Regions from separate parts of the Streptomyces sp. NPDC051173 genome, predicted to be linked through region 4. Evidence: riboswitches for the same ligand, from Rfam matches in the RefSeq annotation. Region 4 holds a riboswitch; each other region holds the start of a gene.
What was found. A riboswitch is a leader RNA that binds a small molecule or an ion and turns the genes downstream of it on or off. The one in region 4 is predicted to bind cobalamin.
Positions count from the first base shown of each region.

Region 1: it holds a riboswitch for cobalamin, as region 4 does, so the genes downstream of both, AB0435_RS30095 (prenyltransferase/squalene oxidase repeat-containing protein) here and AB0435_RS02820 (HoxN/HupN/NixA family nickel/cobalt transporter) in region 4, are expected to answer to the same signal.
Region 2: it holds a riboswitch for cobalamin, as region 4 does, so the genes downstream of both, AB0435_RS30980 (cobalamin biosynthesis protein) here and AB0435_RS02820 (HoxN/HupN/NixA family nickel/cobalt transporter) in region 4, are expected to answer to the same signal.
Region 3: it holds a riboswitch for cobalamin, as region 4 does, so the genes downstream of both, AB0435_RS03810 (ribonucleoside-diphosphate reductase subunit alpha) here and AB0435_RS02820 (HoxN/HupN/NixA family nickel/cobalt transporter) in region 4, are expected to answer to the same signal.

Region 1 covers NZ_JBFBBD010000089.1:1,897-9,159, reverse strand. The annotation lists gene lanKC (class III lanthionine synthetase LanKC) at 1-650, opposite strand, end outside; gene AB0435_RS30100 (aldehyde dehydrogenase) at 841-2,289, opposite strand; cobalamin riboswitch at 2,618-2,771, shown strand; gene AB0435_RS30095 (prenyltransferase/squalene oxidase repeat-containing protein) at 2,990-4,282, shown strand; gene AB0435_RS30090 (SCO2322 family protein) at 4,300-4,956, shown strand; gene AB0435_RS30085 (CbiQ family ECF transporter T component) at 5,013-6,341, shown strand; gene AB0435_RS30080 (ATP-binding cassette domain-containing protein) at 6,338-7,263, shown strand, end outside.
Region 2 covers NZ_JBFBBD010000097.1:4,686-11,948, forward strand. The annotation lists gene cobO (cob(I)yrinic acid a,c-diamide adenosyltransferase) at 1-114, opposite strand, end outside; gene AB0435_RS30970 (putative cobaltochelatase) at 114-2,207, opposite strand; gene AB0435_RS30975 (cobyric acid synthase) at 2,207-3,859, opposite strand; gene AB0435_RS30980 (cobalamin biosynthesis protein) at 3,889-4,875, opposite strand; cobalamin riboswitch at 4,994-5,120, opposite strand; gene AB0435_RS30985 (hypothetical protein) at 5,786-5,998, opposite strand; gene AB0435_RS30990 (inorganic phosphate transporter) at 6,011-7,255, opposite strand.
Region 3 covers NZ_JBFBBD010000004.1:26,808-34,070, reverse strand. The annotation lists gene AB0435_RS03825 (RNA polymerase sigma factor) at 1-652, opposite strand, end outside; gene AB0435_RS03820 (YciI family protein) at 845-1,267, opposite strand; gene AB0435_RS03815 (ribonucleotide-diphosphate reductase subunit beta) at 1,395-2,411, opposite strand; gene AB0435_RS03810 (ribonucleoside-diphosphate reductase subunit alpha) at 2,411-4,789, opposite strand; cobalamin riboswitch at 4,946-5,104, opposite strand; gene mctP (monocarboxylate uptake permease MctP) at 5,432-7,057, opposite strand; gene AB0435_RS03800 (DUF3311 domain-containing protein) at 7,054-7,263, opposite strand, start outside.
Region 4 covers NZ_JBFBBD010000002.1:291,150-298,412, reverse strand. The annotation lists gene AB0435_RS02825 (APC family permease) at 1-1,471, opposite strand, end outside; cobalamin riboswitch at 1,650-1,868, shown strand; gene AB0435_RS02820 (HoxN/HupN/NixA family nickel/cobalt transporter) at 1,900-3,030, shown strand; partial or broken gene AB0435_RS02815 (NAD-dependent epimerase/dehydratase family protein) at 3,113-4,150, shown strand; gene AB0435_RS02810 (YidB family protein) at 4,127-4,657, shown strand; gene AB0435_RS02805 (class I SAM-dependent methyltransferase) at 4,710-5,375, opposite strand; gene AB0435_RS02800 (DUF2064 domain-containing protein) at 5,372-6,175, opposite strand; gene AB0435_RS02795 (glycosyltransferase family 2 protein) at 6,567-7,263, opposite strand, start outside.

The sequences.
Region 1 (7,263 bases), on a different contig from region 4:
CAGGCGGGCACCTGGAAGGCGGGGGTGCGCGCGTCGGGCACGAGCTGCCCCTCGGCGTTCTCGACGGCGGGCACGAGCGTGCCGCGGTCGTCGACGCAGAAGCGGCGGGCGAAGGCGCCGTAGCGGACGTAGAGCGGGCCCTCGTGCCAGCGCAGGTCGGTGAGGATGTACGGCCCGGGGCGGCCGCCGATGAGCGCGTGCAGCTCGGTGAGCGTGGTGCGCAGCTGCTCCTCGCCGTCGGGGTAGACCGTGATGAACTTCCCGCTGTGGTCGCGCCCGGCGTATTTGGTGTTGCGCAAGTGCAGCAGGTGCGGGCCGGGCACGAACTTGAAGGGGATGCACCGCTCGACGCAGTAGTCCCAGACGTCGGCGGCGGTCTTGTCCGCGGTGTCCGCCGTCGCGGACACGTGGATCTTCCAGCCCTGGAGCGGCTGTCCGGGGCGGGGCTCGCCGGTGGCGTCCAGCGGCCGGAGGTGGAGCCAGTCGCCGCTGCGCGCGGTGCCCCAGCCGGCCGGGACCGGGCGCCGCGCGGTCTCGAACAGTGCGCTCGGACCCGTCCCCTCGGCGCCCTTCCCGGCGGAGGGCAAGCGGTCCGGGGTCTCGTAGAAGTGCCTGTCGGCCAGGCAGTAGACCTCGTACCGCTTGTCCATCGGATGCCCCCCTCGGCTGCGTTGCGTCGAGATTTCCACGGCGCGGGGGGGACGGGCCAGTCGCATCTGTCATGAACAGGCAGTGCGGAACTCACAAGTAACCGGCGGGGAGCCGTCCGGGAGTTGAGCCACCTGGGGCGAGGCGCGCGGTCTCCCTCCGGAGGGAGACCGCTCCTTCGGTGGCGCGGCGCTACGAGGCGGGCAAGTGGATCATCTTGAGCTCCTGGTAGGCCGCGAAGCCCTCGGGGCCGAACTCGCGGCCCAGGCCGGAGTTCTTGTAGCCGCCGAAGGGGCCGAGCATGTCGAGGCTGAAGGTGTTGACGGAGTAGGTGCCGGTCCGCACGCGGCGGGCGATGGCGATGCCGCGTTCGACGTCGGCGGTCCAGACGCTGCCGGACAGGCCGTAGTCGGAGTCGTCGGCGATGCGCACGGCCTCCTCCTCGTCCTCGTAGGGCAGCAGGCAGATGACGGGGCCGAAGATCTCCTCGCGGGCGATCCGCATGGCGTTGGTGACCTCGCCGAAGAGGGTGGGCTCGACGTACCACCCGCGCTCGTGGGCCGCCGGGCGACCGCCGCCCGCGAGGACCTTGGCACCCTCGCGCTGCCCGAGCGCGATGTAGTCCAGCGAGCGCCGCTGCTGCCGCTGCGCGACCAGCGGCCCGACCTGTGTGGCCGGGTCGAGAGGATCACCGACGACGAGGGCGTCGGCGGCCGCGGCGAAGCGCCCGGCCAGTTCGTCGTAGTGGACACGGGGGACGAGGATGCGGGTCTGGGCGACGCACGCCTGGCCGTTGTTCATCCAGGCGCTGGGCACGATGCCCGCGACGGCGGCCTCCAGGTCGGCGTCGGGGAGGATGATCGCGGCGGACTTCCCGCCGAGCTCCAGGGTGACGCGGGTGAGGTTGCGGGCGGCGACCTCCATGACGCGCTTGCCGGAGGCGACCGACCCGGTGAAAGACACCTTGTCGACCCCGGGGTGCCCGACGAGGTACTCCCCCACCTCGCGCCCGGCGGGCAGGATGGAGAGGACACCCTCCGGCAGCCCGGACTCCGCGACGATCTCGGCGAGGATATAGGCGTCCAGGGGCGTCTCGGGGGCCGGCTTGAGCACCACCGAACAGCCCGTGAGCAGCGCGGGCGCGAGCTTCGCGGCGGCCACGAACTGGGGGACGTTCCACGGGACGACGGCCGCGACCACCCCGACGGGCTCGCGCCGCACCAGCAGCGGCCCGAGCACCCCGTCCCGCCGCTCCTCGTACGGGATCTCCCGGGCGACGCCGATCGCGCAGTCCCACACCATCATCGCGCCGAGCGCCTGCGCGAGGACGCTCCACGAACGGGGCGAGCCGTTCTGCGCGGAGATGACCTCGGCGATCTCCTCGTGGCGCGCGGCGATACCGTCCTTGATCCGGGTGACGACCTCGATCCGCTCGGCGAGGGGCCGGTCGGCCCAGACGCCGGAGTCGAAGGCGGTACGGGCCGCGGCGACGGCCCGGTCGACGTCCGCACGGCCGGCGTGGGGCACGCGCCCGATGACCTCCTCGCTGTGCGGCGAGACGACCTCGATGACGCCCCGCCCCGCCGGGTCACTCATCCTGCCGCCGATGAAGAGCTGTCCGTACTCGACGATCTCCGGCATACCACTGCCTCTCGCCTAGCTTTTCTGACATCTCGTCAGAACGAGATACCAGCTCCGGGCGGAGTGAGCAATGGCGGACCAGCCGAAGAACGACGGAGGGCGGGACCAGAACAAACCGGGAGCCGAAGAACGAGGGAGGGGGTGGGGCCGGAGGGTGAGGTTCTGGAACGCGGTGCGTGGTCACGGCACGCAATGCGCCTGACGGCGCCATGCACCGCGTTCCAGGTCCTCAGCCCGGAGGCCACACCCCCGGCCCACGAACCACAGCCCCCGGCCCCCGGCCCCCACCGCCCGCTCACCCGCCCACCCATCCACCCCCACCGCACACAGCTAAAGTGTCCGTGACAACTTCATCCCGCCTCGGAACGGGGAAAGCCGGTGCAAATCCGGCGCTGACCCGCAACCGTCACTACGACCCGCCCGCCCCGCCCGGCGCGGCGCGGCCGTACGAGCCGGACCACCCGGTCCCAGGCGGCAGGCTCCCGGACCCGGTCGCGCCGCCAGACGGCGGCACCGCCCGGTCCACCGGCACCGTCGAGGCATGCGGAGCCGAGCCCGGTGCCACCGCGGTAGCGACCGCGGAGGGGTCGCCGTGCGCGGCCGCGCAGCCGTCGCGGGCCACGAAACCCCCGCCACGACACACGCAATGACACCCGCAGCGACACTCGCAGTGACACCCACCGAGAGGCACCGACACCCCATGGCCCCCTCCTTCGCCGTCCACGCGCGCCGCGGCGCCGCGGCCCTGGCCACCGCCGCCGTCCTGAGCGCGGCCGGCGCGGTCATGGCACCGGCCGCGTCCGCGGACGCGTCCCCGTCCCCGGCGGCCCCCGGCCTGTTCGGCTCCTCGGACCCGAAGTTCGACGGTGTCTTCCGGCAGTCGCTGGCCCTGCTCGCGCAGCACACGGCGGGCGTGGCGTCCCCGAAGCCCGCCGTCGAGTGGCTGGCCGGGCAGCAGTGCGCGGACGGCGGCTTCACCGCCTACCGCGCCGACGCCGGCAAGGCGTGCGACGCGAAGACCCCGCTCGACAGCAACGCGACGGCCGCCGCCGTCCAGGCGCTCGCCGCGCTCGGCGGGCACGGTGCCGCCGTGACCAAGGCCGTGGGGTGGCTGAAGTCCACGCAGAACGAGGACGGCGGCTGGGCCTACAACCCCGGCGGCCCGAGCGACGCCAACTCCACCTCGATCGTGATCGGCGCGCTGGCCGCGGCGGGCGAGGACCCCAAGAAGGTGACCTCCAAGCGGGGCGCCTCGGCCTACGACGGGCTCGTCGCCTTCGGGCTGGGCTGTGACGTCGCCGAGGCGGACCGCGGGTCCTTCGCGTACCAGCCCGACAAGTCCGGCAAGCTCGCGGCCAACGCCGACGCGACGGCCGCGGCCGCCCTCGCCGGGCTCGGCAAGGGCTACGCGGTGGCGCCCGCGAGCAAGGACAACACCGCTCCGGAGCCGCTGCCCTGCAAGGGCGACGAGGCCGGGACGTCCGACCCGAAGGCCGCGGCGGACGCGGCGTCCGCGTACCTCGCGCGGGTCATGGACAAGGAACAGGACGGCCCGCACTTGGTCGCCGCCCAGCCCGGTGCCGACAAGCCCGCCCCCGACTACGGCAACACCGCCGAGGCCGTCATCGCCCTCGCGGCGGGCGGTCACCGCGACGCCGCCGCGAAGCCGCTGAAGTGGCTGGAGCAGAACTCCGCGGCCTGGGCCGAGCAGGCGGGCCCCGCCGCCTACGCCCAGCTCGTCCTGGCCGCCCACGCGGCGGGCGCGGACCCGCGCGACTTCGGCGGCGCGGACCTCGTCTCGCAGCTCACCGCGACGGGTCCGAAGGCGGAGGCGGCGGCGTCCCCGTCGGGCAAGGAGGAGCAGAAGAAGGACGAGAAGAAGAAGGACGACGGCAAGGGCCTGGGCATCTGGTGGGTCGTCGGCGTCTTCTTCGTCGCGAGCGTCGGCGCGGGCTTCCTGCTGAGCGGCCGCAAGAAGAAGAACCACCTGTGAGGGCCGGGCACCGGTCCCTGGCCGCCCTCTGCTGCCTCCTGTTCGCCGGGGTCCTCGCCGTCCTCGCCACCGCGCCCGCCCAGGCGGCGGGCTACCGCTACTGGTCCTTCTGGGAGGGCCAGGGCAAGGACTGGGCGTACGCCACCCAGGGCCCGGCCACCACGCGTCCCGCCGACGGCGACACCATCGGATTCCGCTTCGCCGTGAGCGAGGACTCGAAGAACGCCGCGAAGCCGCGCACCGCCCCCGGCTTCGGGGCGGTGTGCGACCGGACGCCCGCCAAGGACGGCGACAAGCGCGTGGCCGTCGTCCTGGACTTCGGCACGCCCGCCGACGCGCCCTCCGGCGAGACCCCGCCCCCGGCGCGTACGGCGTGCGCGCAGGTCGGCAAGGACGCCAGTGCCGGTGAGGCGCTCGCGGCCGCCGCCAAGCCGCTGCGGTACGACTCCGCGGCGCTGCTGTGCGCCATCGCGGGCTACCCGAAGACGGGCTGTGGTGAGCAGGTGAACGGCAAGAAGAGCGCGGAGAGCGCGGAAAGCGCGGAGCCGGCCGCCACGCAGGAGTCCTCCGGTTCCGGCGGCGGTCCCTCGGCCGGGCTGATCGGCGGCATCGCCGCGGTGGTCGTCCTCGGCGCCGCCGGGGTGTGGCAGGCCCGCCGCCGCAAGCGCGGATGAGCGGGGGCGAGCGGGGCGACCGGGCACAGCCGGCGGACCGGCCGGCGCCCGCCTCCATGACGGAGCCGTCGGCGACGAGGCCGTCGGCCGACCGCCCGGAGCCGCTGCCGTCGCCGGAGCCGCTGCCGTCGTCGAAGCCGCCGTCGTCGCCGGAGCCGCCGGGGCTCCCGTCGCCGTCGGGGCCGCTGTCGTCACCGAGGCGGCCGGACAGCGGCGACCTCCCGCGCGGACCGGGCGGCCGGCTGCCCCGCCGCACCCACCCGGCGGCGGAGACCGCCCCCGGGCGTCGCGCCCACCGGGCCGACGCGCTGCACGCCGGGGCCTGGTGGGTGTGGGCGCTCGGGCTGGCCACCGCCGCGTCGCGCACCACCAATCCCCTGCTCCTCGGGCTGCTCGTCGCGGTCGCCGGTTACGTCGTGGCGGCGCGGCGGACGGACGCGCCGTGGGCGCGCTCGTACGGCGCGTTCCTCAAGCTCGGGCTGGCCGTCATCGGCATCCGGCTGGTGTTCGCGGTCGTGCTGGGCTCCCCGATCCCCGGCACGCACATCCTGGTCACCCTCCCGGAGGTGCCGCTTCCGGACTGGGCGCGGGGCGTGCGGATCGGTGGCCGGGTGAGCGCCGAGGGCCTGGTCTTCGCCCTGTACGACGGGCTGAAGCTGGCCACCCTGCTGGTCTGCGTCGGCGCGGCCAACGCGCTCGCCAACCCGGCCCGGCTCCTGAAGTCCCTGCCGGGCGCGCTCTACGAGGCGGGGGTCGCGATCGTCGTCGCCATGACCTTCGCCCCGAACCTCGTCTCCGACGTCCAGCGCCTGCGCGCCGCGCGCCGCCTGCGCGGCCGCCCGGACCGCGGCCCGAAGGCCCTGCTCCAGGTGGGGCTGCCGGTGCTGGAGGGCGCGCTGGAGCGCTCGGTGGCGCTGGCCGCAGCGATGGACGCGCGGGGCTACGGCCGCACCGCCCAAGTGCCGCCCGCCGTCCGGCACACGACGACCGCGCTGACGCTGGGCGGTCTGCTCGGCGTCTGCGCGGGCACCTACGGGCTGCTCGGCGACGTGGGCGCGGGCTACGGCCTGCCGGTGCTGCTCGCCGGGCTCGCCGCGGCGCTGGCCGGGCTGTGGCTGGGCGGCCGCCGCTCGGTGCGCACGCGCTACCGCCCGGACCGCTGGGGCGTGCGCGCCTGGCTGGTCTCCGGCTCGGGCGTCGCAGTCGCGGCCCTGATGATCCACGCGAACTCGTACGCGCCCGCCGCCCTCCACCCCCCTGCCGTCCCCCTGACGGCACCCGAACTGCCGCTCTGGCCCGCGGCGTCGGTCCTGCTGGGCCTGCTGCCGGCCTTCGCGGCACCGGCCCCCGCCACCCGCACCCCGTCCGAGGAGGACCCGCAGTGATCCGGTTCGAGCAGGTGTCGGTCACGTACGACGACACCGCCGCGCCCGCGCTCGGCGGGGTGGACCTCACGGTGCCCGAGGGCGAACTGTGCCTGCTCGTCGGGCCGTCCGGGGTCGGCAAGTCGACGCTGCTGGGCACGGTCAGCGGCCTCGTACCGCACTTCACCGGCGGCACGCTGCACGGCCGCGTCACCGTCGCGGGCCGCGACACCCGCATGCACAAGCCGCGCGAACTCGCCGACGTGGTGGGCACGGTGGGCCAGGACCCACTGGCCCACTTCGTCACCGACACGGTCGAGGACGAGCTCGCCTACGGCATGGAGTCCCTCGGCGTCGCGCCCGCCGTGATGCGACGCCGGGTGGAGGAGACCCTGGACCTGCTGGGTCTCGCCACCCTGCGCGACCGGCCGATCGCCACCCTGTCCGGCGGCCAGCAACAGCGCGTGGCCATCGGTTCGGTGCTGACCACCCACCCGAAGGTGCTGGTGCTCGACGAGCCGACGTCCGCGCTCGACCCGGGCGCGGCGGAGGAGGTGCTGGCCGTGCTCCAGCGCCTCGTCCACGACCTGGGCACGACGGTGCTGATGGCCGAGCACCGCCTGGAGCGGGTCGTGCAGTACGCGGACCAGGTCATCCTGCTGCCCGCGCCCGGCACCGCACCGGTCGTCGGCGACCCGGCGGAGATCATGGCGGTCTCCCCGGTCCACCCGCCGGTGGTGGCCCTCGGCAAACTGGCGGGCTGGTCGCCACTCCCCCTGTCGGTACGGGACGCCCGCCGGCGCTCGGCCCCGCTGAAGGAACGCCTTGGCGCGTCCGCGCCCGTCGGAGACACGGAGCCGCGCGCGGCCGGGAAGGAACGGACGGAGAAGGACGAGCCCCCCGCCAGGGTCGCGGGCCTCACCGTCCGCCACGGCCGGGTGGC
Region 2 (7,263 bases), on a different contig from region 4:
GGCCGTCGACTTGCCCTTGCCGATGCCCGTGTGGACGAAGACCAGCGGCCTGTTGCGGCGCTGGCGCGTGGTGAGACCGTCGTCCGGAACGACGGTCGGCTGTCCCTGCGGCATTAAGCGGCCCTCCTGGAGCTCGTGTTCCTCACGGTGCGTACGAGCGCGGAGACGCTGTCCGCGCGCAGTTCCTCCAGCGTGACCACCGGGCCCCGCAGTTCACGGCCCAGCTCGGCCGCCAGCCCGAGCCGCACCGGGCCCGTCTCGCAGTCCACGACCACCGACGCCGTGCCCTCGCCCGCCAGCAGCCGTGCGGCACGCGCCGCCCGGGCCAGCGGCTCCGGGCCGCCCGTCGCCCGCCCGTCGGTCACGACGACCAGCAGCGGCCGCCGCGACGGGTCACGCAGCCGCTCCACCCGCAGCACCTCGTGCGCCTGGAGCAGCCCCGCCGCCAGCGGCGTACGGCCACCGGTCGGCAACCTCTCCAGCCGGGCCGCGCCCACGTCCACCGACGACGTCGGCGGCAGCGCCACGTCCGCGCCCGCGCCCCGGAAGGTGATCATCCCGATCTTGTCCCGGCGCTGGTACGCGTCGAGCAGCAGCGACAGCACCGCGCCCTTGACCGCGCCCATCCGCTTGCGCGCCGCCATCGAACCGGACGCGTCCACGACGAACAGCACGAGATTCCCCTCGCGCCCCTCGCGCACCGCCTCCCGCAGGTCGTCACGGCGCACGACCAGGCCCGGCCCGCCGCGCCCGCGCGCCCGCTGGTGCGGCGCCGCCGCCCGTACGGTCGCCGCCAGGTGCAGCTTCCCCAGCGCGCCCCGCGGGCGCCGGGCCCCCGTCGTCCGGCCGTGCGCGGTACGCGCCCGCGAACGCCGCCCGTCCGCGCCCTCACCCAGGCCCGGAACGTCGAACTTGCGCGCACGGAACGGGTCCGCGGCGGCGACCGCCGGGGCGTCACCGCCCTCCGTCGGGCGCTCCCGCCCGTCGGCCGCGCCCTGCTCGCCGTGCGCCTCGGGGGCCGAACCCTCCTGCCGCGCCGGGGCGTTCTCCCGCGACCCGCCCTGCTCGGGGACGTCCGGGGTGCCGGGCCCGTCCGCGTCCCGCGGCGGCTCGCCACCGCCGGGGCCGTCGTCGCCGGGACCGCCGTCCGGGCCCTCCGGCTCCGGGTCGGGCTCGGGCTCCGGCTCGTCGTCCTCGAACTGCCGCAGGATCTCGTCGAGTTTGTCCTCGTCCAGACCGGGAGCGTCGAAGGGGTTGCGCCGTCGTCGGTGGGGGAGAGCCAGCAGGGCCGCCTGCCGTACGTCCTCGGTGACGACGTCCGTACGGCCCGCCCATGAGGCGAGCGCGGTCGCGGTGCGCGCGGTGACGATGTCGGCACGCATGCCGTCCACCTCGAAACCGGCGCACACGGCGGCGATCCGGCGCAGCGCGCCGTCGCCGAGCCGTACCGCCGGCAGCAGGGCGCGCGCGGCGGCGATGCGCTCGCGCAGCGCGTCCTCCTCGGCGGCCCACTTGGCGGTGAAGGCGGCCGGGTCCTCGTCGTGGGCGAGCCGGCGGCGTACGACCTCGACCCGCTCGTCGGGCTCGCGGGACGCGGCGACCTCGACGGTCAGCCCGAAGCGGTCGAGGAGCTGCGGGCGCAGCTCGCCCTCCTCGGGGTTCATGGTGCCGACGAGGAGGAAGCGGCTGGCGTGGCGGACGGAGACGCCTTCGCGCTCGACGGACGAGGAGCCGGTCGCGGCCGCGTCGAGGAGCGAGTCCACGAGGTGGTCCCCCAGGAGGTTGACCTCGTCGACGTAGAGAACGCCCCGGTGCGCGGCCGCCAGCAGGCCCGGTTCGAAGGCCTTGACGCCCTCGCCCAGCGCGCGCTCGATGTCGAGCGCGCCGACGAGCCGGTCCTCCGAGGCGCCCACCGGCAGCTCGGCCATGCGCGCGGGGCGCGGGGCGTGCGGGGCGCCGTCCTCGTGCGGACCGTCCGGGCAGGCGGGGTCCGGGGCCGCCGGGTCGCACGAGAACCGGCAGCCGGTGATGGTCGCGACCTCGGGCAGCAGCGCGGAGAGTGCCCTGACCGTCGTCGTCTTGGCGGTGCCCTTCTCGCCCCGTACGAGCACTCCGCCGATGGCCGGTGAGAGGGCGTTGAGCAACAGGCCCAGCCGCATGTCGTCCATGCCGACGATCGCGGTGAACGGATAGGTGGCCGAGGCCATCAGGTGTTACCCCCTTCGAGGGAATCGATCCCACTGGGCGTGCCGGCGGTCGCCGGCTCCGGCAGCGTGTCGCCGTTCCCCGCGCGAGCGGGGGTGATGCCAGGACCGCGACGGTCCGGGCCCTGTTCTCTCCGCGCGGGCGAAGGCGGCGCCCCCGGCGGTATGAACGGCAGTCCCGCCGGAACCCCGTCCTCGATCAGCCGCAGCAGCGCGTCCGTGTCCGCGTGCTGTTCTATGAGATCGCCGAGCCGGTCCAGCTGCTCCTCGCGCAGCGCCGCGAACGACGTGTCCGGAGCCGGTACGAACGACCGGCCCGCCGCCTCGGCGACTCTCCGCAGGAACGCCCGCCGGAAGCCGTCGCTCTCCAGCGAGCCGTGCCAGTGCGTGCCCCATACGGACCCCGACCGGCAGCCGTCCAGGAACGGCTCATCGCCGCCGAGCACTTCGGCGACACCGTGGTGGATCTCGTAGCCCTCCACCCGCTCGCCGAGTGCCTCGCCGGCCGGCCGGGCCAGCGTCTTCTCCACCGCGAACCGCACCCGTACCGGCAGCAGGCCCAGGCCCTCGACCGTGCCCGCCCTCGACTCGACCTCGTCCTCGATGCGCTCGCCCAGCAGCTGGAAGCCGCCGCAGATGCCCAGCACCGGCCGGCCCTCCGCCGCGCGCCGCGCGATCGCGTCCGCCAGCCCGCGCTCGCGCAGCCAGGCGAGCGCCCGCACGGTGCCGCGGGTGCCCGGCACGACGACCAGGTCCGCGTCGAGGAGCTCCTCCGGGCGGTCCACGAACCGTACGACCACGCCCGGTTCGGCGGCGAGCGCGTCGACGTCGGTGAAGTTCGACATCAGCGGCACCGCGCACACCGCGACCCGCAGCACGTCGGCGCCGTGCGGCGGGGCGACCACCGACTCCCGCACCGCGCCGCGCATCGACACCCGCAGGCCGTCCTCCTCGTCGATGCCGAGGCCGTGGGCGAACGGCAGCACGCCGACCGTGGGCCGCCCGGTCAGGCCGCGCAGCATCTCCAGGCCGGGCTCCAGCAGCGTCACGTCCCCCCGGAACTTGTTGACCAGATAGCCCGCTATGTGCGCCTGGTCCTCGCGGGACAGCAGCGCCGTCGTACCGAAGAACGACGCGAACACCCCGCCCCGGTCGATGTCACCGACCACGACGACCGGCAGCCGCGCCGCACGGGCTATGCCCATGTTGACGATGTCCGTGCGCCGCAGATTGATCTCGGCGGGGCTGCCCGCGCCCTCGCAGATCACCGCGTCATGGGTGCGCCGCAGCTCGGCCAGGCAGTCGGTCACCGTGCCGAACAGCTGCTCCTGGCGGCCGGAGTGGTAGCCGCGCGCGCTGAGCTCACCCACCGGCTTGCCCATCAGCACCACCTGACTGCTGCGGTCGCCGCCGGGCTTGAGCAGCACGGGGTTCATCAGGGCCGACGGCTCGACCCGGGCCGCAGCGGCCTGCATGGCCTGGGCGCGGCCTATCTCCGCGCCCTCGCGGGTCACGAAGGAGTTGAGCGACATGTTCTGCGCCTTGAACGGCGCGACCTTGACGCCCTTGCGGACCAGCCACCGGCAGATCCCGGCGGTCACCACGCTCTTGCCCGCGTCCGAGGTCGTCCCGGCCACGAGCAGGCCCCCGCCCAGCGGGCCCGAGGACCCGCCCTTGTCCGCTGTCACCGGCTCCTCCTCGTAAGGCGATCTGGGGAAAGACTGCCCGCCGCACGGCCCCGGGAGACGGCGGCCCGCACCCCGATCGCGACGCCCAGCGCCAGCAGCGACACCCGCCGGGAGAGCCGCACGGCGCGCTCGATGTCGGCGGTCTCCACCGGGCGGTTCTCCGCGCCCAGGACCGGGCGGTGCTCGACGCGGCCCTTGTAGGCGAGGGTGCCGCCGAGGCGTACGCCGAGCGCCCCGGCGAACGCGGCTTCCACCGGGCCCGCGTTGGGGCTCGGGTGCCGGGACGCGTCGCGCCGGGCCACCCGCCAGGCGCCCCGCGGGTCGGGGCCGGCGAGCACGGCGAGGGTGGCGGTGAGCCGGGCGCCGGGCCAGCCGACGACGTCGTCGAGCCGGGCCGCGGCCCAGCCGAAGCGCCGGTAACGGGGCGACTTGTGGCCCACCATCGCATCCAGGGTGTTGACGGCGCGGAAACCGGCCAGCCCCGGGACACCGCCCAGCGCACCCCAGACGAGGGCGCCCACGACGGCGTCGGAGGTGTTCTCGGCGACGGACTCCACGACGGCGCGGGCCATCTGCGGACCGTCCAGCGCCTCCGGGTCGCGCCCGCACAGATGGGGCAGCCGCTCCCGGGCGACCTCCAGGTCACCCGCGGCGAGCGCGCCTCCGACGGCGCGGGCCTCACGGCCCAGCGAAGTGCCGCCCAGCACGGCCCAGGTGGTGGCGGCGGTCAGGGCGACCGTGGCGGCGGGGGAGGGGCGTACGGCACGGGCCAGCGCACCGGCGGCGGCCACGGTGCCGCCCGCGCACAGCAGCGTGTGCAGGGCGCCGTGACCGCGGTGATCCCGCCACAGCCGCTGCTCCACGGCCTGCGCGGCACGCCCGAAAGCGGCCACGGGATGGCCGCGGCGGGGGTCGCCGAGAGCGAGGTCGCCGAGGAAGCCGAGCGCGGCACCGCACGCGAAACCGAGGTGATCGGCGCGCATCGGATCAGACCGCCGTCGTGTGGTACCTGGATCCAGGGGAAAGGGGTGGTCGGCGGCCGGGCATGGCGATGTGTCCTCACTCAGGGTCCGCGCCCTGGCTCGACGTGACCGGCGACCAGAGTCTCCTGGCTCCCGGATCGACGCCGCCCCCTGCCTTCCGGCCTCGCGGCCGTGGCGGTAGTGCTTGGGGGAACGCTCCCCGGTGACAGTGGCGGGACCGCGCCGGACTCACACCGGCTTCCTCTGCTGTCGCCGTTTGGCCTCGGAAGTCCACCATGGGGTGTGAACGGGCGTCAACTTTCCCGTTGGGCGGGTGAGCTGGGCTTTGCCGGCGGGTTCGTCCTTCGGGCGTGGCCTCAATCGCCGGCCGGGCTGGGTTTGTGGCTGGACCGGGGGTGTGGCCTCCGGGCTGAGGACCTGGAACGCGGTGCGTGGCGCCGTGAGGCGTATTGAGTGCTGTGACGACGCACCGCGTTCCAGAACCTCACCCTCCGGCCCCACCCCCTCCGCCGGAGAGCAAGTTGAAGGCCGGCGGGGGCGTAGACCCTCGGGGCGCGCCATTCTTTTCGGCCGGTGCGCCGTTCTTCCAACCGGGCACGCCTCCCTCTTCCGCCGGGCGCGCTGTTCTTTTCTTTCCGCCGGGTGCGCGAAATTCAGCCCGTTGGGGGCACCTCCCAGCGGTAGCTGGGGGGAGGCAACGGACCCGAGGTTCGGGGTCTGGGGCAGCGCCCCAGTTTCGGGAAGGGGCGGGGTAGGGGAACAAAGCCCGCCGCAGGCGCCGACCGGCCCGCAGCCGGGGGTCTGGGGCGCGTGCCCCAGTTCGGGGAAGGGCGGGGCTGGGGAACAAGCCCCGCCGCAGGCGGCAACCCACCCGCGGGTCAGGGATCCGGGGCTGAGCCCCGGCCCCCACCTACCCCACGATCAAAAAGATCCCGTACCCCACAGCCGCCGCGCACAGCGCAAAGCACGCGTACGCTCCGGACCGCGCCAGGACCCCCGGAGCCGCGCTGCCCGCGGAGCGCGACGTGCCGACGATCCCCAGTGTGAAGACGCCGACCAATCCGACGGTCACGACGAGGCTGACGCCGAAGACCTGCCCAAGAGCTGCCCAGTCGATCTGCATGGTGTGGATTCCTTAGCTCGCCGCGGCGGCGGGGGTGCGCCCGGGTTCGGGGGAGACGGCGACCACCGGGGCGGCGGTCACGGGACCGGCCGGCGGCGGGGCGACGGCCTGGAGCGCGGCGGTGACCACACCGGCCGGCTCGGCCGCTTCCGCCTGGACCTCGTTGACGCTGTCGTGGGTGACCGGCTTGCGGCGGGAAGCGGCGTAGATCGCGCCGCACACCAGCAGGCCGAGCACGGCGACGGTGGTGACGCCCCAGTCGCCCTGGTCGGCGAGGAACGCCGCGCCACCGGCGACGATGCCCGCGGCCGGGAGCGTCAGGCACCAGGCGATCGCCATCCGGCCCGCGGTCGACCAGCGCACCACGCCGCCCTTGCGGCCGAGGCCGGAGCCCATGATCGCGCCGGAGCAGACCTGGGTGGTGGAGAGGGCGAAGCCGATGTGCGAGGAGGCGAGGATCACGGTCGCGGCGCCGGTCTGGGCGGCGAAGCCCTGCGGCGGCTGGATGTCGGTGAGGCCCTTGCCGAGCGTACGGATGATGCGCCAGCCGCCCAGGTACGTACCGAGCGCGATGGCCAGGCCCGCGGAGACGATGACCCACAGCGGCGGGTCGGAGTGCGGGGCGACGACGCCGCCGGTGACCAGCGCGAGGGTGATGACACCCATCGTCTTCTGCGCGTCGTTGGTGCCGTGGGCGAGGGAGACGAGGGCGGCGGAGGCGATCTGCCCGGCGCGGTAGCCCTTGGCGGTCTCCTTCTCGTCCCGGCCCTTGGCGAGCCGGTAGGTGAGCCGGGTGGCGACCGTGGCGGCGATGCCCGCCACGATGGGCGCCGCGACGGCCGGGATGAGGACCTTCATGACGACCTTGTCGGCGTTCACCGCGTTGAAACCGACGGACACGATGGTCGCGCCGATCAGGCCGCCGAAGAGGGCGTGCGAGGAGCTGGAGGGCAGACCGGCCAGCCACGTCAGCAGGTTCCAGACGATCGCGCCGATCAGTCCCGCGAAGATCACTTCGGGTCTGATCCCGGCGCTCTCGTCGATGATGCCCCCGGAGATGGTCTTGGCGACCTCGACGGACAGGAACGCGCCGACGAGGTTGAGAACCGCCGACATCGCCACCGCGACCTTGGGCTTGAGCGCCCCGGTGGAGATGGTGGTGGCCATGGCGTTGGCCGTGTCGTGGAAGCCGTTCGTAAAGTCGAACACCAAGGCCGTGACGATCACGATCCCGATGAGAAGCGTGATGTGTTCCATTCACCCAG
Region 3 (7,263 bases), on a different contig from region 4:
CCAGCCGCATCGCCTCGTCGCACAGCGCCGGACGCATCCAGTCGTCGCCCGCCGTGGCCGCGTAACCCTCGTTGAAGACGAGATAGATGACCTCCAGCACGGAGGAGAGCCGGGTGGCGAGTTCGTCGGAGCCGGGCACCTCGAAGGGCACCTCCGCCGTGGCGAGGGTCCGTTTGGCGCGCACGATGCGCTGGGCCACGGCCGGCTCGGAGGCCAGGAAGGCGCGGGCGATCTCCCCGGTCGTGAGCCCGCCGAGCAGCCGGAGCGTGAGCGCGACCCGGGCCTGGGTGGACAGCACCGGGTGGCAGGCGACGAACACCAGCCGCAGCAGGTCGTCCTCGATGGCGGCCGGCTCCGGGGCCCGCCACTCCGTCTCCAGGTCGTGGCCGAGCAGGGCCAGCTTGCGCGCGTAGGTCTCGTTGCGGCGGATCAGATCGATCGCGCGGTGTTTGGCCGTGGCCATGAGCCAGGCGCCCGGATTATCCGGGACGCCCGACTCGGGCCACTTCTCCAGGGCGGCGACCAGTGCGTCCTGCGCGAGTTCTTCGGCGATGCCGAGGTCGCGCACGATGCGGGTCAGCCCGGCGATCAGCCGGGCCGACTCCACGCGCCACACCGCCTCGATCGCGCGATGGGTGTCGGAGGTCGTCACGGTCACCCATCGTACGAAGCGGGTGCCGTATCCGGCGGGTGCGTGTGGTCGGGTGTGGGTGGTGTCGTCCGCGCACCACCGCTGCGCGGCGGTGTCCTCAATCGCCGGACGGGCTGGATGTGGCTGATGCTGGGTGCGCAATAGCAGCCCGTCCGGCGATTGAGGACGCTCCGTCGCAGGCCCGGCAGTGGACTAGCGCTGCTCGCGCAGCGACTCCCGCATCGCCGCCTCGCGCTCCGCGCACTCGGGGGAGAGGACGTCCTCCGGGAAGTCGGTCGGCTCGAAGACCGGGCGGACCTCGATCTCACCGTCCTGGAAGGGCACCCGCCTGGCCCATTCGAGGGCCTCGTCGCGGTCCTTCACCTGGATGATCCAGAAGCCGGCGATCAGTTCCTTCGTCTCGGCGAAGGGCCCGTCGGTGACGGTCGGCCGCCCGCCGGAGAACGAGACCCGCGCCCCCTCGGAGGAGGCCTTCAGGCCGTCGGCCGCGAGCAGCGCGCCGGCCTTGACCAGCTGTTCGTTGTACTGCCCCATCTCGGCGACCAGTTCCTTGGTCGGCAGTACGCCGGCCTCGGACTCCTCGGTCGCCTTGACGATCATCATGAAGCGTGCCATCGCGCGTCTCCTGTCCAGGTGGGGGGCGGGACGCCGGGCGGGGGTTTCCGCCCGGCCGTTCCCGGCCCTTTCACCTATACGTCGAACGGCAGACGCGCGGATCGACACGCCACACGAAGATTTTTTTCTAGAACTCGTCGTCGAAGGAGACCGAGCCCTCGACCGCCACCTGGTACGCGGAAGCGCGGCGCTCGAAGAAGTTGGTCAGCTCCTGGACGTTCTGCAGCTCCATGAAGGAGAACGGGTTCTCGGAGCCGTAGACCGGGGCGAAGCCGAGGCGCTGGAGGCGCTGGTCGGCGACGCACTGGAGGTACTCGCGCATGGACTCGGTGTTCATGCCCGGCAGGCCCTCGCCGCACAGGTCGCGGCCGAACTGCAGCTCCGCCTCGACGGCCTCCTTCAGCATGTCGGTGACCTGCTGCTGGAGCTCGTCGTCGAAGAGCTCGGGCTCCTCCTGGCGGACCGTGTCCACGACCTCGAACGCGAAGTTCATGTGCATGGTCTCGTCACGGAACACCCAGTTGGTGCCGGTGGCCAGGCCGTGCAGCAGACCGCGCGAGCGGAACCAGTAGACGTACGCGAAGGCGCCGTAGAAGAACAGCCCCTCGATGCACGCCGCGAAGCAGATCAGGTTGAGCAGGAAGCGACGGCGGTCGGCCTTCGTCTCCAGCCGCTCCAGCTTCTCGACCTCGTTGATCCACTTGAAGCAGAACTGGGCCTTCTCGCGGATGGAGGGGATCTCCTCCACCGCGTCGAAGGCGGCGGCGCGGTCGTCCGGGTCGGGGAGGTAGGTGTCCAGCAGCGTCAGATAGAACTGGACGTGCACGGCCTCCTCGAAGAGCTGCCGCGAGAGGTACAGCCGCGCCTCGGGGGAGTTGATGTGCTTGTACAGCGTCAGCACGAGGTTGTTCGACACGATCGAGTCGCCGGTCGCGAAGAACGCGACGAGGCGGCCGATCATGTGCTGCTCGCCCGGGGACAGCTTCGCCAGGTCGGCGACGTCGGAGTGGAGGTCGACCTCCTCGACGGTCCAGGTGTTCTTGATCGCGTCGCGGTAGCGGTCGTAGAAGTCCGGGTACCGCATCGGGCGCAGGGTCAGCTCGAAGCCCGGGTCGAGCAGGTTCTTCTGTTCAGCGGTCGACATTACTGGCAGGCCTCGCAGGACTCGGGGTTCTCAAGGGAGCAGGCGACGGCGTCGGCGTCGGGCACGGCCTGCTGCACGGGAATGGTGGCGGCGGCGGAGGCCGAGCGGGCGATCCGGGTGGCCGGGCGCGAGCGCAGGTAGTACGTCGTCTTGATGCCCTGCTTCCAGGCGTACGCGTACATCGAGCTGAGCTTGCCGATGGTGGGCGACGCCATGAAGAGGTTCAGCGACTGGCTCTGGTCCAGGTACGGCGTACGGGCCGCGGCCATGTCGATCAGGAAGCGCTGCGGGATCTCCCAGGCGGTGCGGTAGAGGTCGCGCACCTCCTGCGGGATCCAGTTCATGTCCTGGATCGAGCCGTTGGCGTCCGTCATGGCGTCACGGGTGGTGCGGTCCCACACGCCGAGCTTCTTCAGGTCCTCCACCAGGTAGGTGTTGACCTGGAGGAACTCACCGCTGAGCGTTTCGCGCTTGAAGAGGTTGGAGACCTGCGGCTCGATGCACTCGTACACGCCCGCGATGGACGCGATGGTGGCCGTCGGGGCGATCGCCAGCAGCAGCGAGTTGCGCATGCCGACCTGGGCGATGCGGGCGCGCAGCGCCGCCCAGCGGTCGGCCCAGCGCTGCTCGGCGTTCGGGTAGTGGTCCGGGTGCAGCACGCCGCGGGCGGTGCGGGTCGCGGACCAGGCCGGGTGCGGGCCGTGCCGCTCGGCGAGGTCGGCGGACGCCTCGTACGCCGCGAGCATGATCCGCTCGGAGATCCGGGTGGACAGCTCCTTCGCCTCGGGGGAGTCGAAGGGCAGACGGAGCCGGAAGAAGACGTCCTGGAGGCCCATCAGGCCCAGGCCCACCGGGCGCCAGCGGCTGTTGGAGTTGCCGGCCTGCTCGGTCGGGTAGAAGTTGATGTCCACGACGCGGTCGAGGAACGTCACGGCCGTACGGACCGTACGGTCGAGCTTCTCCCAGTCCATCTCGCCGTCGGTGCCCAGGTGCTGCGCCAGGTTGACCGAGCCGAGGTTGCAGACGGCCGTCTCGCCGTCGTCGGTGACCTCGAGGATCTCGGTGCACAGGTTCGAGGAGTGGACGACCTTGCCGGGCTCGGCCGTCTGGTTCGCGGTGCGGTTGGACGCGTCCTTGAAGGTCATCCAGCCGTTGCCGGTCTGCGCGAGGGTGCGCATCATCCGGGAGTACAGCACGCGCGCCGGGATCTGCTTGACGGCCTTGCCCTCGGCCTCGTACCTGCGGTACGCGGCGTCGAACTCGTCGCCGTAGAGGTCGACCAGATCGGGCGTGTCGGCCGGGGAGAACAGCGACCAGTCGGCGTCCGCCTCGACGCGGCGCATGAACTCGTCCGGGATCCAGTGCGCGGTGTTGAGGTTGTGCGTGCGGCGGGCCTCCTCACCGGTGTTGTCGCGGAGCTCCAGGAACTCCTCGATGTCCGCGTGCCACGTCTCCAGATAGACGCAGGCCGCGCCCTTGCGCCGGCCGCCCTGGTTGACCGCCGCCACGGAGGCGTCGAGCGTGCGCAGGAACGGCACGATGCCGTTGGAGTGGCCGTTGGTGCCCCGGATCAGCGAGCCGCGCGAGCGGATGCGGCTGTAGGACAGGCCGATGCCGCCGGCGTGCTTCGACAGGCGCGCCACCTGGTGGTAGCGGTCGTAGATCGAGTCCAGCTCGTCCAGCGGCGAGTCCAGCAGGTAGCAGGACGACATCTGCGGGTGGCGGGTGCCGGAGTTGAAGAGCGTGGGGGAGGAGGGCAGGTACGACAGGGTGCTCGTCAGCGCGTAGAGCTCGGCGACGTCCTCCAGGGCCCGCACCGAGTGGTCCTCGGCCAGGCCGCAGGCCACGCGCAGCAGGAAGTGCTGCGGCGTCTCGATGACCTGCCGGGTGATCGGGTGGCGCAGCAGGTAGCGGCTGTGCAGGGTGCGCAGGCCGAAGTAGCCGAAGCGGTCGTCGGCGCCGTCGGCGAGCGCCTTCCCGACGAGCTCGTCGAGGCGCGCGGCGTGCGTCGTGACGAAGGCGGCGGTGTCGTCGGCGATCAGGCCCTCGCGGTGGCCGGTCGCGACGGACGCGGAGAAGGAGACGGCGCCCTGCCCGGCGGCCTCCTCGGCGATGGCGAGGGTGAGCAGGCGGGCCGCGAGCTTGGAGTACTCGGGCTCCTCGGCGATCAGGCCGGCGGCGGCCTCGGTGGCCAGGGACCGCAGTTCGGCCTCGTCCGAGCCCGGGTGGCGGCCCCGCAGCGCGGCGGCGGCGACCTTTCCGGGGTCGGTGGCGGGCAGATCGGCGGTGAGGTCGGTCAGGGTGCGCAGCAGCGCGGTCCCGGGGCCGCCGGTCGCTTCCGCGGACGTTGAGACCGGATCGGCGGGCGCGATGGTCACTGAGGCTCTCCCTCGCTCGGCAAGGGGCCGGGCGGGTGGCGCGCGACGGGCGCGTACGGGCATGCCTGAAGCACCAGGGCATGCTCGTAGCGTCCATCGGCCCAACCCGCGAGGCCCGGACGAATACAAAACGCCCGGTGCGAGCCGGTGCGGCTCAGCGGTGGGCGTGCTGTCGGCAGGTACTCGGACTCCTGCATGCGTCATTACGGCATACATGCACCGTTGCGGGACAGTTCCGGATTTCCACCGGATTCCCCTGCGACGACAGCGAGGACGAGCATACATCTAGTGCTGGCCGTCGCACGCACCACCACATCTTGTGTCGTGCGGTAATCGAGCGGGTCGGAATGTGCTAACAGGGCCTGCCCGTACGGGGCATGACGGAGGGCCGTCACGCGCCTCCGGGGAGGCGCGACGGCCCTCGGCGACCGGCGGGGTGGACGGCCGGCCGGAAGTCGTTCTGGGACCCCTCCAGGGGCTCGCGATTGGGTATCTCGGGAGCGCCCGGGGGGTCGGGGCGAAGGTCCTGCCGAACTCGGCCCGTCCGGCGTTTGAGGACACCGCGCGGAGCGTGGTTCGGGGGTCCGGGGTCTCCCCGGTTTCGGGAAGGGGCGGGGTTGGGGAAGAAGCCCGCCGCAGGCGTCAGTGACCTCCGGGGGCCCCCGCCGTCGCCGGCGGCAGTTCCTCCGCCACGCCCGGATCACCCGCATCCGCCGTGTAGTCAGATGGTTTTGTCTCGTCCACCCCGTCCCGCACGCCCACCGCCTTGAACACGAACGTGAGCACGACGGCGACAAGCACATTCAGGACGAAAGCCGTAAGCCCGATGTACCCCTTCTCCCCGATGAAGGGAATCAGGTTGGTATTCCCGAAATGATCCTGAGTGGCACTCGGCGTGTCGTACGCCCGCCATGTCCCGTACGCCATCCCGACCGCCCACCCCGCCAGCAGACCCCACCGGTGGAACCAGCGGGTGAACAGCCCGCCGACGAGCGCCGGCACGGTCTGCAGGATCCAGATGCCGCCGAGCAGCTGGAAATTGATCGCGACCGTCTTGTCCATCGTCAGGACGAAGATCAGGGCGCCGACCTTCACCAGCAGCGAGGCGAGCTTGGAGACCTTGGCCTCGCGCTCGGGTGAGGCATCGGGCCGGATGAAGTCCTTGTAGATGTTCCGCGTGAAGAGATTCGCCGCGGCGATGGACATGATCGCCGCCGGCACCAGCGCGCCGATCCCGATCGCCGCGAAGGCGACGCCCGTGAACCAGTCCGGGAACATGTCCTCGAAGAGCTGCGGAATGGCCAGCTGGCCGTTCTTCACCTTGACGCCCGCGGCGATCGCCATGAAGCCGAGCATGGCCAGCAGGCCCAGCATCAGCGAATAGAGCGGCAGGATCGTGGTGTTGCGGCGGATGACATTGCGGCTCTTGCTGGAGAGGACCGCGGTCACCGAATGCGGATAGAGGAAGAGCGCCATCGCCGAGCCGAGCGCGAGCGTCGCGTACGCCCATTGCGCGTCCGGACCGGTCACCAGGGAGCCGCGCGGTCTGCCCGTCGCGGGATCCTTCTGGGCGAAGGCGTCACCCGCCTTCGCGAAGATGTGCTCGAAACCCCCCAGCCTGATGGGGATGTAGATGATGGCCACGACGATCACGATGTAGACCAGCGCGTCCTTGACGAACGCGATCATCGCGGGCGCGCGCAGCCCGGCCGAATACGTATAGGCCGCGAGCACGCCGAACGCGATGAGCAGCGGCAGGTCCTTCATGAACCAGTTGGATCCACCGCCGACCCCGAGCACGTCCAGCACGGCCTGGATGCCGACGAGTTGGAGCGCGATGTACGGCATGGTCGCGAGCAGCCCGGTCAGCGCGAGGGCCAGCGAAAGCCCCTTCGACCCGAACCGGCCGCGCACGAAGTCCGAGGACGTCACATAACCGTGCTTGTGCGCCACCGACCACAGCCGGGGCAGGAAGGTGAACACCAGCGGATAACAGAGGATCGTGTAGGGCACCGCGAAGAATCCCGCCGCGCCGCCCGCGTAGATGGCCGCCGGTACGGCGACGAAGGTGTACGCGGTATAGAGGTCGCCGCCCAGCAGGAACCAGGTGATCCAGGTGCCGAACGATCGCCCGCCCAGCCCCCACTCGTCGAGGCTGTCCGCGTTCTCCGCGCGCCGCCACCGGGAGGCGACGAATCCCATCACCGTGACGACCAGGAAGAAGAAGATGAACACGGCGAGCGCCACGCCGTTCACGCCGTTCTTCACGCCCGCTCACCTCCCTTGCGGATCCGCTCGTGGCGGCGGACCATCGCGTACGCGATGACGGTGAGCGCGGTCGAGATCAGCACCCAGAGCATCTGGTACCAGTAGAAGAACGGAATCCCGATGAACGCGGGCGTGAGCCGGGAAAAGGAGTCGACCCACAGCATCGCGACGAAGGGAATGGCGAGACACACCCCGGCCACGACCAT
Region 4 (7,263 bases):
CCGTGGAGCCGTCGGGATCGGCGCCCGCGTCGGGGTCGGGGGCGTGCAGGTACTCCTCCGAGATCTCGCGCGGCCCGAACGGCCACACCTTCTCGTAGCGCGCCCAGAGCACGAACGCCACGCAGCCCGCGGCGACCCAGGCGAGCGACCATTCGATGGGGTGCCGGCCGGGGGAGTTCTTGTCCGCGTAGCCGTAGATCACCAGCCAGCCCACGAGCGCCACCAGGCTCGGCAGCGGATAGAGCCACATGCGGTACGGGCGGCGCAGCCCCGGCTGCCGGCGGCGCAGCACCGACACCGCCGCCACCTGGGCCAGTGCCTGGACGATCACCATCACGGTCGTCAGCAGCTGGATCAGCGTGGTCAGGTCCGTATGACGGCCGATCAGGAAGCCGACGCAAGTGATGACCCCCATCGACGCCAGGCCCAGCACCGGGAAGTGGTGGCGCGGGTGCAGGCTGCCGAAGGAGCGGAAGAAGACCTTGTCCCGCGCGGCGTCGTAGGGCACGCGGGAGCCGCCGAGGAGCCCGGTGAGGACGGAGGCGACGGCCGTGACGAGGATCAGCACCGTGATCGTCCGGGCCGCGCCCTTGCCCCAGGCCGCCTCCAGGACCGCGGAGGCCACGGAGGAGTGCGCCGTGGAGTTCTCGTCGAGCATCTGCTTCCAGTCGACGACCCCCAGCGTGCCGATCTGGAGCAGCAGATAGATCGCCATGATGCCGAGGATGGAGTAGACGATCGCGCGCGGCAGCGTCCGTCCGGGGTTCTTGATCTCGGCGCCCATGTAGGCGGCGGTGTTGTAGCCGAGGTAGTCGTAGATGCCGATGGTCAGGCCCGCCGCGAAGCCGATCCAGAAGTGATTGGTCGTCAGCTCGAAGGCGTGGGCGGGGTAGGTGAAGGCGCGGTCGGGGCTGAAGTGGGTGAACGCCGCGACGATGACGAGGACGACCGAGGCGATCATCACCGCCCACAGCACCACGGTGAGCCGTGCGATGTTCTCGACCCGCCGCCACAGCGCCGCGACGATGAGCACGATGACCGCGAGCCCCACGAGGTCCCCGGCGGTCTGCCCCATGCCCGGCCACAGATAGCCGAGGTACTGCACGAAGCCGATGATCCCCGTCGACATGCCCAGCGGGATGAACAGCATGGCCGTCCACACGAACAGGAACGGCATCAGCTTCCCGCTGCGGTACTGGAACGCCTGCCGCAGATACACGTAACTGCCGCCCGCCCCCGGCAGCGAGGCGCCCAGCTCCGCCCAGATCAGCCCGTCGGCGAGCGCCAGCAGCGCGCCCGCGACGAATCCGATCACCGCCTGCGGGCCGCCGAACGCCGTCACCATCAGGGGGATGGTGACGAAGGGCCCGATACCGCACATCTGGCTCATGTTGATGGTGGTGGCCTGGAACAGCCCGATCCGGCGTACGAATCCGACCCGTTGCTCCGGTTCCTGTCCGGTGTCCGCCATGGGTGTGCCCTCTCTCTGCCGGACGGGGTGACCCGTCAACTGCACTGGTAGCACCGGCCCGCGGGGCACGTCCAGCATCGGCGCCAAGGAACGGCGGGCGGAGTCGCGAGAGGTCAAGGTTGCTTCCTGCTTCCCTATGGCAACTGCCACTTCTTTGCCACTCCCGCCGGTCAGGGCGTTAAAGTGGCCCGGCCGTGGTGCTCGGGAAGACCGGTGACGGACCCTCGTGGTCCCACTCCGGAGCGGCCCTCGCCACTGTGATCGGGGAGTTACCGTCCCGTTCCGCGCGCACCCACGGGCGCGTGGAGCCACTGGCCGCAGCCGGCTGCCGGGAAGGCAGGGGCGGGCGCGAGCGAACCCGTAAGCCAGGAGACCGGCCACGGCATCTCACGAGAAGATCCACGAGGTGCTGGAGCGTGACCCGCAAGATGACCCTGCCCACCCGAACCCCCGCCGGGCCCGCCACCGGCGGCCTGCCCGCCTTCCGCTGGCGCCGCCAGGACACCGTGCGCACCGCCGGCCTCCTGGGCGTCATAGCCGCCCTGCACGTCGTCGCCTTCGGCGTGCTCTATCTGCTCGTCGTCCCCGACCACTACACCGTGGACTCCAAGGTCTACGGCGTCGGGCTCGGCGTCACCGCCTACACCCTCGGCATGCGGCACGCCTTCGACGCCGACCACATCGCCGCCATCGACAACACCACCCGCAAGCTGATGGCCGACGGCAAGCGCCCGGTCTCGGTCGGCTTCTGGTTCGCCCTCGGCCACTCCAGCGTGGTCGTCGTCATGGCGGCCCTGGTGGCGGGCGGCACCCAGATCGCCGGGAAGCTGATGGACGAGGACTCCACCACCCACCAGACCCTCGGCGTCGTGGGCACCTCGGTCTCCGGCGGCTTCCTCTACCTCATCGCCGCCCTCAACCTCGTCGCTCTCGCGGGCATCCTGCGCATCTTCCGCGCGATGCGCGAGGGCCGCTACGACGAGGCCGAGCTGGAGCAGCACCTGGACTCGCGCGGCTTCATGAACCGCATCCTCGGCCGCTTCACCCGCTCCATCACCCGCCCCGGCCAGATGTACCCGCTGGGCTTCCTCTTCGGCCTCGGCTTCGACACCGCCACCGAGGTCACCCTCATGGTGATGGCGGGCAGCGGCGCGGCCGCCGGGCTGCCGTGGTACGCGATCCTGTGCCTGCCGCTGCTGTTCGCCGCCGGGATGAGCCTCTTCGACACCCTCGACGGCACGTTCATGAACTTCGCCTACCAGTGGGCGTTCTCCAACCCCGTCCGCAAGGTCTACTACAACCTCACCATCACCGGCCTGTCGATCGCCGTCGCCTTCCTCATCGGCACCATCGAGCTGGTCACCGTGCTGCACGACAAGCTCGACATGAACGACCCGGTCACCGGCTGGATCTCCGGCCTCGACCTCGACAACGTCGGCTTCGTGATCGTCGGCCTCTTCGTGGTCGTCTGGGCGGCCGCGCTCGCCTACTGGCGGTTCGGCAAGGTCGAGCAGCGCTGGGCGGCGCGCGCGGCCACGGCCACGAGCGAGGCGGCCTGACGGCCGGCGCGGTTCTTACGGACCGGTGACGGCGGGGCGCCAGGACGGGCGCCCCGCCGCCCGCGCCCCTAACGTCGGGACCATGCGCGTACTCGTCACCGGAGGCGCGGGCTTCATCGGCTCGCACATCGTCACCGCACTCACCGCACGCGGGCACCGGCCCGTCGTCCTCGACGCACTGCTGCCCGCGGCCCACCCCGAGGCACCGCCCCGGCCCCCCGGTGTCGAGTGGACCGGCGCCGACCTCCGTGACCGCGTGGCCGTGGCCGGTGCCCTGCGCGGCATCGACGCCGTCTGCCACCAGGCCGCGATGGTCGGCCTCGGCAAGGACTTCGCCGACGCGCCCGCCTATGTGGGCTGCAACGACCTCGGCACGGCCGTCCTCCTCGCGGAGATGGCCGCCGCGGGCGTACGCCGCCTGGTCCTCGCCGGCTCCATGGTCGTCTACGGCGAGGGCCACTACGTGTGCCCTCGGCACGGCGTGGTGCGCCCCGGCCCGAGGGCGGCCGCGGACCTCGACGCCGGGCGCTACGAACCCCACTGCCCGCGCTGCGGCCGGGAACTGACGCCGGGCCTCGTCGACGAGGAGGCGCCCGCCGACCCCCGCAACGTCTACGCGACGACCAAGCTCGCCCAGGAACACCTGGCCGCCGCCTGGGCCCGCGCCACCGGCGGCACGGCGGTGTCCCTGCGCTACCACAACGTCTACGGCCCGGGGATGCCCCGCGACACCCCGTACGCGGGCGTCGCCTCCTTCTTCCGCTCCTCGCTCGCCCGCGGCGAGGGACCCCGCGTCTTCGAGGACGGCCGCCAGCGGCGCGACTTCGTGCACGTACGGGACGTGGCCGCGGCGAACGCCCTCGCGCTCGAACACCTCGCCCACCGCCCCGCGGGCACCCTGCGCGCGTTCAACTGCGGCAGCGACACCCCGCACACCATCGGGGAGATGGCCGCCACCCTGGCCGCCGCGCACGGCGGACCGGCGCCCGTCGTCACGGGCGAGTACCGGCTCGGCGACGTCCGCCACATCACCGCGTCGTCGCGGCGCCTGCGCGAGGAGCTGGGCTGGCGCGCGGAGGTCGGTTTCACGGAAGGAATGGCCGAGTTCGCACGGGCGCCACAGCGCGTCCGACCGTGGCTGCGTACGGGTGAACATCCCGCCATCCCGGGCCGGAGCCGCCGTCCCGGGATAGATGGATGGCATATCGGTGCGCTTCCGGGAAAGGCGGCAGACATGGCGGACAACGACCTGGGAACCCTGCTCGGCGGGCTGCTCGGCGGCAGCAAGGAAGGCTCTCTGCTGGGCTCGCTGCTCGGCGCGCTCGGCAGCGGGGGAGGGGAGTCGCTCTCCGGCCTGCTGCAGCAGCTCCAGGAGGGCGGTCTCGGCGCGAAGACCGGTTCCTGGGTGGCCACCGGGCCCAACGAGCCGGTCAGCGGCCCGGAAGTGGCGCAGGCACTGCCCTATCAGGCGCTCGACCACGTCGCCCAGAAGGCGGGCGTCACCCCGGAGGAAGCGGCGGACCAGCTCGCCCGGGTGATTCCGCAGGCGGTCGACAAACTGACGCCCACGGGCGAGGTCCCCCAGGGCTCCCTGGAAGAAGTGATCGCCCACCATCAGGGCGGCTGACCCGGGCGGGGGATCCCCGCCCGGGCAGCCGCCCGCCGCGCCGTGGCCCGCGTCAGAGCCGCAGCGCCGCGAACGGACGCTCCGCCGACTCCCAGCGGTCCGCCATCCGCCACCCCACCGCGTCCGCGTGCCGCAGCAGCGCGGTCATCCCCACCCGCGCCCAGGGGAACGCCGGCCCCAGCCGTCCCCGGCCGTCGTCCACCCGCACCCGCACCCGCTCGTCGACGTCCGCCGTGGCGGCCTCGACGAGGAGGAGCCCGCGCGGCGCGGTGATGGCGGCGACCCGGGCCAGGAGGGCGCGGGGGTCACCGCCGATCCCGATGTTCCCGTCGACGAGCAGTGCGGTGCCCCAACGGCCCTCGCCCGGCAGGGGGTTGAACACCGAACGGCAGAGCGCCGTGCCTCCCGTGCGGCGGGTGCGGGCGACGGCCGCCGGGCTCACGTCGACGCCCAGGGCCGGGCGGCCCAGCGCGGCCAGGGCGGTGACGAGGCGGCCGGGGCCGCAGCCGATGTCGATGACCTCGCCCTCGCAGCGGTCGAGCACGGTCATGTCGGCAGGGTCCGCGTCGGCGCACCAGCGCTCCACTTCGAGGGGCAGCAGCCAGCCGTCCGCGCGGCGCAGGAAGAGCGGGCCGCGGCCGATGTGGACGGCGTCCGCGTAGGGGTCGGAGCTCCAGGCGCCGGTGGTCCGGCGCACGGTCAGTTCGCCGAGGGTCACCGGGCGGCCCCGGCCGCGACGGCCGCCGCGAAGAGCCCGTGCGGTGCCGCGGCCGCGACGTGGGCCGCGTCCTCGGCGGTGTCCACGTCACGGAGTTCGGGCAGGTCGCGCACGGCGAGCCCGGCCTCGGTGAGACGGCGCCGCTGGGCGGCCCCGGTGCGGGCCGTGGACATGGGGACGCCGCGCACCAGGCCGGGCCGGGGTTCCGCCATGCCGAGCGCCCAGAACCCGCCGTCGGCGGCCGGACCGAACCACGCGTCGCACCCGCGCCACGCGTCGTCCGCCAGCGCGGGGGCCAGCAGCCCGGCGGTGACCTGCGGGGTGTCCATGCCGATGAGCAGCGCGGGCCCCGCGCACCCGGCGAAGGCGGCCGCGAGCCGCTCGTCGAGCCCGCCCGCGCACTGCGGCACGACGTCGAACCCGGGAGGCAGCCAGCGCCCGGGCCGGCCGTCGAGGACGAGCACGCGCCGCCGCGCGGGCATGGCGAGCACGGCCCGCAAGGTGTCGGCGAGCGCGGCCTCGGCGATCCGGGCGGCCAGCTCCGGGCTGTACGGCGGCGTGAGCCGCGTCTTCACCCGCCCGGGCAGCGGCTCCTTGGCGATGACGAGAACCGTGGTGGGCCCGACGGGCGAGTGCCCGACGGCGCGGGGTCCGGGTCGGCCGGGCGAGTGATGACGCCATGGGGCGCCGGGGACGGTGGGCTGATACGGGTCGTGGGGCCGCGCCGGTGCGGCGGTGCCGGACGAGGCGCCGGGATCCGTCGGACGGCCCGGCGCCGGTCGCTCGGGGGATGCGTTCATGAAGCCGTGACCGCCTTACTCGTGGGAGCCGTCCGTAGGACGCGTCGCGTGACGCGGGCTGGGTGACAGGTGCCCTTCGCCTTGGAGGGGGTGTCCTGGGGATTGGAGGAGGTGTGCATGGGGGTGCGGCCTCGGTCTCCGTGGGGGCCGTTCGCGGGGTACGTCGCGTGGTTTCGGCCGTAGACCGGGTGCGGGCCGCTTCCGGCGCTCCCGCTGATGGGGCGGCCCGGTGCTGGGTGCTGAGAGGGCGTGATCACGGCGTCGTGGCCTCCGCGCCCGTGGCAGCGGTCGGCAGAGTGGCCCGCGTGTGGTGAGCGGTAGGCCCGGTGCGGGGCGCTCCTGACGTTCCCGTCCACGGCGTGGCCCGGCGTCGGGCGTTCGGAGGGCGCGTTCATGGAGTTGCGGCCTCCGCGCTCGTGGGAGCCGTCCGCAGGACACCCCGCATGTCGTGGACCGCGCGCCACGTGCCGCGCCAGGTGCCGGTCACCTTCGACGTGCCTGTGCGGGGGCGGTACGGGACGTCCGTCTCGGTCACCCGCCAGCCCGCGTCGCTGGCGCGGACGACCATCTCCAGCGGGTAGCCGCTGCGGCGGTCCGTCAGGCCGAGGCCGAGCAGGGCCTCGCGGCGCGCGACGCGCAGGGGGCCGAGGTCGCGCAGGCGCAGGCCCGTACGCCGGTGGAGCAGGCGGGCGAGGGCGGCGTTGCCCAGGCGGGCGTGCAGCGGCCAGGCGCCACGGCCCTCGGGCCGGCGGCGGCCCAGCACGAGGTCGGCGGTGCCGGAGCGTACGGCCTCCGCCATGGCGGGCAGCAGCCCGGGGTCGAGGGAGGCGTCGCAGTCGCAGAAGGCCACGAGTTCCGCGTCGGCGGCCCGCAGCCCGGCGTGGCACGCGGCGCCGAAGCCGCGCCTGGGTTCGTGGACGACGGTGGCCCCGAGCGAGCGGGCCACGTCCGCCGACCCGTCGGTGGAGCCGTTGTCGACGACGACGGCCCGCCAGCCGGCGGGGACGCGGGCCAGGACCCAGGGGAGCGCGGCGGCCTCGTCGAGGCAGGGGAGGACGACATCGACGCGGTCGGTGCGCGAGGTCGCG